2 regions of the Gracilibacillus caseinilyticus genome follow, and region 1 is predicted to be linked to the other one. Evidence: riboswitches for the same ligand, from Rfam matches in the RefSeq annotation. Region 1 holds a riboswitch; the other holds the start of a gene.

Region 1 (3,453 bases):
AGACGTTGATGTTCTTTTAATTGTTCGAAAATATCATCTAATACAGACCAATCCGTCTTCATTTTTGAGCTTGGTGGTTTGGGACTGATTGTCAAATCATCTATTTTGACAAACCAATCCTGCCAACGGCTGCCTTGGGTTTCAAGTGCCACCTCTATCTCATTTGCATGAAGAATTTCGATCAAACCATCTATACTTTTTAATAATGCAGGATTTCCTCCAGATATCGTGACATGATCAAACTGATTGTCACCTAACTCTTTCAACCGTTGAAAGACGCTATCTGCTGTCATCATGTTTATGTCCTCCTTTGCACTACCGTCCCAAGTGAATTTTGAATCACACCAGGCACAACTGTAATCACAGCCGGCAGTACGGACAAACATCGTCTTTCTGCCAACAACCATCCCTTCACCTTGAATCGTTGGACCGAATATTTCAAGGACAGGCACTTTATTCACTTATCATCCACTCCCGTCTTGCTTCTGCATAGCTTGTCGGTGTTTCAAATAAACGGACAAATTCCATTCTGCACTCGTTCGAATCATGTGCTAATGCTTCTTCCATTTTTTCAAAAATCCAGACTACCATGTTCTCTGCCGTTGTATTCATGTTTGGTAATGTTTCATTTAAATAGCGATGATCCAGAAAAACTTCTATTTGTTCCTTCCAAATTTTCTTGATATCACCAAAATCGATGACAATACCAATATCGTTCACATAACCGCTAATACCAAAAATCACTTTATAGGTATGTCCATGCAAATTTTTACATTTGCCTTCATAGCAATGTAGATGATGAGCAGCATCAAACGTGAATTCTTTACTTACCATCACGCGTTTACGATGATATTTTAATTGTTCACGCTTAATATCCTGATCTATTTTCTGTAATTCTTCCACAATTTGAAAACCAAACATTACTTATTCACTCCATCTGTCGATTGCATATATTTATCCAATCCTCTTTGTCTTAACTGGCAGGCTGGGCATTCACCGCAACCACTGCCTTTTATACCGTTGTAACAAGTTAACGTTTTATCCCGGATGTATTCCAATACACTTAATTGATCGGCCAGTTCCCAAGTCTGTGCTTTATCCAACCACATTAGCGGCGTATGTAAGACAAATTGATCTGCCATCGATAAATTAAGTGTCACATTTAGCGACTTCACAAATACATCGCGACAATCCGGATATCCGCTAAAATCAGTCTCGCAAACTCCTGTCACTATATGCTTCGCATCAATCTGTTTCGCAAGAATTGCTGCAAAGGACAAGAATAATAGATTACGACCAGGTACAAATGTATTCGGTACTTCATCTTCTGTCTCATTGGAAACCTCTATTTCTTTTCTGGTTAGTGCGTTAGGTGCTAATTGGTTGAGTAATGCCATATCTAATACATGATGTGTTAAACCTTGCTCATTGGCAATTTCTTTTGCCACCTCTATTTCAGCGTGATGTCGTTGTTGATAATCAAAGGTGACCAATTCCACGTGGTCAAATTGTTTCATCGCCCAAAACAGACAAGTTGTACTATCTTGTCCCCCACTAAAAACGACAACTGCACGATTATTTTTTTCCATAAAAAATTAATTCCCCTTCCTATTGAAAAAGAGATACCGATACACCCCGAAATATTAAAAAAATCATACCTAAGGCAGGTATGATTCTCCTTAGTTTTTTATAGAGGGTATAGCTAGAACCTCTCCTGTATGCACAGATTTGTATATTATTTATGTAACATTCTACAGTATAACATAGAAAAATAGATTACACATTACGAAAAATAAAAACGATTAATGGCAGCTTGTACACTATTTGCTTTTTGTATGGATGAGAAACCTTCATATCCATTGACAATTTGGACTCGAATTGGATTAAACGATATCACTGACTCGGACCCTAAAAGCTGCACCATTTGAATGAAGCTGTTCAGTTTGTGCATCCCTTCCCCTTCCATTTTCTCTACCGCGGTAAAAGATAATCCGATTGGTTAAGCTGCTGTAATAACCTGTCAGGCAACACTTCCTGCTTTTCCTCTGTTAAATCTCCCAATAATGGGATAAAAGCTAACCGTTCACTCAACACGATTAAAACGGTCCTGATAAATAATTGACACGTCTCTGACTAGCTTGATTGTTTTTAAGGTTCTGCGTCAAATGTTGGGGTAGGAATCTTTGCTCCTATCCCTTAACCAACTTGAAAATCTAGGTTTTTAAATTGATGATGCAGTAATACACGTAACCTTAATCGATCGTATCGTTTAAAGCCAAATGCATTACGTTTAATAACCTTTGTTTGGTTATTTAGGCCCTCCACAAATCCAGTGTTGTAGTCAAAGGCAAAACTATTTAAAACTTCTGCTTGCCAGTTCTTGAGTGTACCAGCGGCTTTGATGAACTCATCTAGTCCTGCTTTTTCTACCTGTTTGTAATAGTTATACGGTCCTTGTTTTACTTCACCTAAATCTTTTGTTCCAACCTTTTTCGCTCCTTCAAACCAGGAGCGGAATGCTTCCTTTAAACCATAGGCCTGTCGTAAATCCTCCGACAAGCCTAAATATCTGTCTAAATACCAGTGTTGCTTACTACTCAGTTCTTCATATCGTTTATAAAAAATGTGTTTCATACGCTTGCACTTTTTGCGGTCGTAATCATGGAATTCTTTTTGAACACGTCTTCTCACTCGTTCTAAAGCCCAATAAATATACCGACAAAAGTGGAAGCGATCTGCAATGATGATGGGGTTCCGCAAAGCCTTTTGAACTGCTGACTTAAAGCTTTAGCTCATATCCATGACAACCATCTTTACTTGAGATCCTTTTTTAGCTAAGTACTTTTTAATCGTACGTACAGAGCGATTCGGTAATATATCAAGCGGGACACCTGTTTCTCCATTTGCGATGATTACTTGGTATTTACCTTCTGTTGTATCCCCTTTATATTCATCGATAGCTATTACTGGTGGTAACGTGTCCACTTCTTTTAAACTAGTAGCTGCTAGTTGATCAAATCGACGAATAGCTGTTGTTTGAGAAGTTCTGAACTGACCAGCAGTATCTTTAAAGTTTTTTCCCTGAATAACACGAAGCCCTAGGGCTTGATTCCATTCCTTTGAATGTCTTTGATATCGCCCTACAACTTGGTTTTTCTCAGGAAACCTCTTTCCACAAGTACAAACGTATCTTCGCTTCCTATAAAACAGATAAGATGTTCGTTCAAAGAGCTTTAAGTGTTGTACCTTTTGTATTCTATAGTCATGGACGTGGCTTGTTCTTTCCCCACAAGCAGGACAACGGTGTTTCTTAACAGGCAACTTTATATGTAAGTAAAAGTCCCCTCCAACTCCTCCATCTTAGTAACAATAACACTTTCTAATCCTGGTAAATTCATGTTAAACTGCATGTACACGCATCTCCTATCCCTTTGGTTTGTTTCTAGTCCATTC
Region 2 (3,453 bases), 1.4 Mb from region 1:
TTCTTGCATCGGTGACGTGATCGAAATCGCCGCATCGACAATGGCCCCGATCGTACTCATAATGATCACGGAAGTAGCCACTTTGATAAAATCAATGCCGATATAGACCGAGAACGTCACCAGGCTGTCGGATTCCTCTTCACTGAAGCCTTGAATCATCGACTTTTCGGTGATGATGAAGATAAAGAACAACAGTGCCAATGTCGTCAAGATTGTCGCCAGGAAAGCCATCTTTGTTTTGCTGTTGATTTCATTGATATAGAAAAGACTGACAGCGCTGATGATGCCACAAGCCACCAGTGTGAGCACAATTGGATTGGCATTTGGGTCGTTCATCATCAGGACCGTTCCAATAACGACAACAAAATTGATCAGAATCGCGATAAATGATTTGATTCCCTTTTTTCCACCGACAACGGCCATCAGTATAAAAAGAATTGCTGCTAATAAAACTAATGCATTCATTGTCTCGCCTGCTTTCTTTTAATAAAGAAAATAGAGATGTAGAGTGTGATCGGAATGGTTATCACAATCCCAATTCCTCCCGCCAATGCCCTTGCTAATTCAAGCGAAAGATTCATCGATAGCGTAAATCCAAGTGGCATGGCATTCATGAAATATAATAATAATGCTGGGATGGTGCCACTTACGTAAGCAAAAAACAAGATATTCGTCATCGTACCCATAATATCTTTTCCAATCTCCAGCCCTGATTGCCTTAACGTACTTATTTTAATCTTATTGTTTTTATCAAATAATTCGAACATAGATGACGCCATCGTGATCGCGACATCCATCACAGCACCAAGCGATCCGATCAGTAATCCGCCCATGAAAATGAGATGAGGATTTCTGGTCAAAAAGGACATTTCTTCATAGCGAAGTCCCTGCTCGTCAGTGACCAGAAGCGCCAAATAGGCAATCAGTAACGATGCGAACGTGGCAATCAGCGTCGCGATAATCGCGGTCAGTGTTTTCTCGTTCCAGCCACTCGCCATAATTAACGACAATATCGTAAAAAGAATGATGCTGATGCCACAAATGATCAGTAAGCTGTTATCAGAATTTCGTATGTAAATGTCCAATGCTACAGACAATATCACAGCATTAACAGCAAGACTGACAACAGACCAGGCCCCTTGCTTGCGCCCAACCCATAGCAAAACAAGCACAAATAACCATGCTACAAAAAGCAAGTATTTGTCCCGTTTAATCGTTCCCACACTTTCTCCGTCATTAGCAAGAAAGAATTCGGTTCCCTCTTTCAAGCGAAAATGGATTGACTGTGATCCCGAATATTGATTTTCAATTTCCATGGTCTCGCCCTTGTCCGCCCCATTCAAAATGCGGGCAGTAATTTGCTGCGTCACCATATAATCTTCGTTATCGTTCTGGTCTTTTACTTCTGATTTATCGGATTCGGTAACATCCGTTACTTGGACGATCGTGCGGTCATAGAGCTCGTGATTGTTGTTGACGAAGATAATCGAAGCAACAAAACTGACGAGCACGAGCAAATAGATTAGATATTTTTTCATATGTTTCACTCCAGAAATTCATTGCGGTATCTGTTGTAAAGTATAGAAGAGGAAAAGGCGATTGTCTATTAAAGGGCTGTGAAGAAAAACGCGCAACTGTCACATAAAAGAGTTGCGCGCTTGCGTTAGAGCTATTCTTGTGGAACTCGAACCCACCAGGCACTTTCATCCTCGGCAGGTGCAGGAGGAAATGTTTCTCCTTCTGCTAATTCGATCGTTGTATCGTTAAAGTAATCCTCACTTTGATAGTCACTTGTTAGTTTTTCGACCTTGTAAATGCCTGCTTCTGGTGCTTTTTCTCCTGTTTTAAAACGTTGCACGTCAGTCAATGGTAGTCCTCCTGTAGTTAAGATTATATTTTCTATATTCTCTCAAATGGTAAAATTAAAACATACGATTTAAAAAAAATGCAATTGACAACGGAGAGCTTCTCCATTATGATAAGAAAGAAATAAATACCTGTGCGGAAGAGGTTCATAGCTGATACCCTCTATAAAAAACTATGGATCAACCATGTCCATTGGATGTGGTTTTTTTTCGTTGCTATGACACCTCTTCCGTGAACAACTATAGAAGAGGTGTCATCTTATGTTAAGAGTATTTTTATATTTAATTTCCATTGTCACTGCCAATGTTGTCACAGCGGCTTTTATGCCATTACAAATAGGGATTTTCCTTATTCCGATGGGGACGCTTTTTATTGGGGCAACCTTCATTTTTCGTGATTTGGTACAAAATAAATATGGACGTGGCAAAACCTATGCCTTCATTCTGACAGCACTGATTTTATCAGCATTCGTTTCCTTTTTACTCGGGGATACCTTGATGATCGTGGCAGCATCCGCACTTTCCTTCATCCTGTCCGAGTCCGCTGATACCGAAATTTATACCCGTTTAAAACTGCCAATCGCGTGGCGTGTTTTTTATAGTGGATTAGCAGGAGGATTTCTCGACTCTGTTGTTTTTGTGATTGTCGGCTTAAGCCCGATTGGAGCAGGCATGTTACCGTGGGAAGCCGTGCCTGCCGCGATAATAGGGCAGATTATAGCAAAAACCATTATCCAGCTGCTTGGTGCATTGGTGTTGAATCAGGTTTATCTGGTGAAACAAAAACGAGTAGCGGTGGAATAAGAAGAAGGAAGCTATTTTCTTGGGAGGATAGCTTCTTTTTTATTGGTTGGGGAGGAGGATTGCGATTCAAACGGACAAAATCCTGGAGGAGAAGCGTTCAAATGACCGATAGAAGCGCCCAATCGGACAAAAAGCAGTCAGAGAGGTGATCGAATGTCCGATAGAAGTGCCCAATCGGACAAAAAGCAGTCGGAGAGGGGATGGAATGTCCAATAGAAGTGCCCAATCGGACAAAAAGCAGTCAGAGAGGTGATCGAATGTCCGATAGAAGTGCCCAATCGGACAAAAAGCAGTCGAAGAGAGGATCTAATGTCCGATAGAAGCGGACATTCGGACAAAAAACAGTCGGAGAAGCGATCGAATGTCCAATAGAAGCGCCCAATTGGACAAAAAGTAGTCGAAGAGAGGATCTAATGTCCGGTAGCCCCTAATCTCCCAACACAAAAGAACTGTGGCAAAATCATCTGCCACAGCCCACTCGCACTAATCTACTTACTATTAATAAATACTTCCTCAAGTGACTGTTGTTCCATGCTGATTTCATATAATTGAAAGCCTGATTGCATCAATTGCTGCGATAACCGTGGCAGGTCATCCTCACTGCTAATATTGACGATGGTGTAAGGCTTTTTCGCTGCAACAAACGCCACATTGAAATCCCACGCTGCCGATAGCTCTGTTATTTTCTCAGGTGTTAAGGCAGGCGTTGTCCGTATTGCGACACTGATTTCATTCACCGCGTTCACTTTCAACTCTGCAGGCGTGCCAAGCTTTGTTATCTTTC

The links. Region 1 has a riboswitch for preQ1 ahead of queC (7-cyano-7-deazaguanine synthase QueC). Riboswitches for the same ligand answer to the same signal wherever they lie in the genome.
Region 2: it holds a riboswitch for preQ1, as region 1 does, so the genes downstream of both, MUN88_RS06430 (VUT family protein) here and queC (7-cyano-7-deazaguanine synthase QueC) in region 1, are expected to answer to the same signal.

The regions. Positions count from the first base shown of each region.
Region 1 is NZ_CP095072.1:2,762,562-2,766,014, reverse strand. Features, by position in the region: gene queE (7-carboxy-7-deazaguanine synthase QueE) at 1-461, opposite strand, end outside; gene queD (6-carboxytetrahydropterin synthase QueD) at 454-921, opposite strand; gene queC (7-cyano-7-deazaguanine synthase QueC) at 921-1,589, opposite strand; PreQ1 riboswitch class I at 1,674-1,718, opposite strand; gene MUN88_RS13015 (hypothetical protein) at 1,784-1,951, opposite strand; partial or broken gene MUN88_RS13010 (ISL3 family transposase) at 2,197-3,416, opposite strand.
Region 2 is NZ_CP095072.1:1,319,841-1,323,293, forward strand. Features, by position in the region: gene MUN88_RS06415 (YibE/F family protein) at 1-465, opposite strand, end outside; gene MUN88_RS06420 (YibE/F family protein) at 462-1,538, opposite strand; gene MUN88_RS06425 (YjzC family protein) at 1,670-1,858, opposite strand; PreQ1 riboswitch class I at 2,002-2,048, shown strand; gene MUN88_RS06430 (VUT family protein) at 2,127-2,669, shown strand; gene MUN88_RS06435 (ABC transporter ATP-binding protein) at 3,158-3,453, opposite strand, start outside.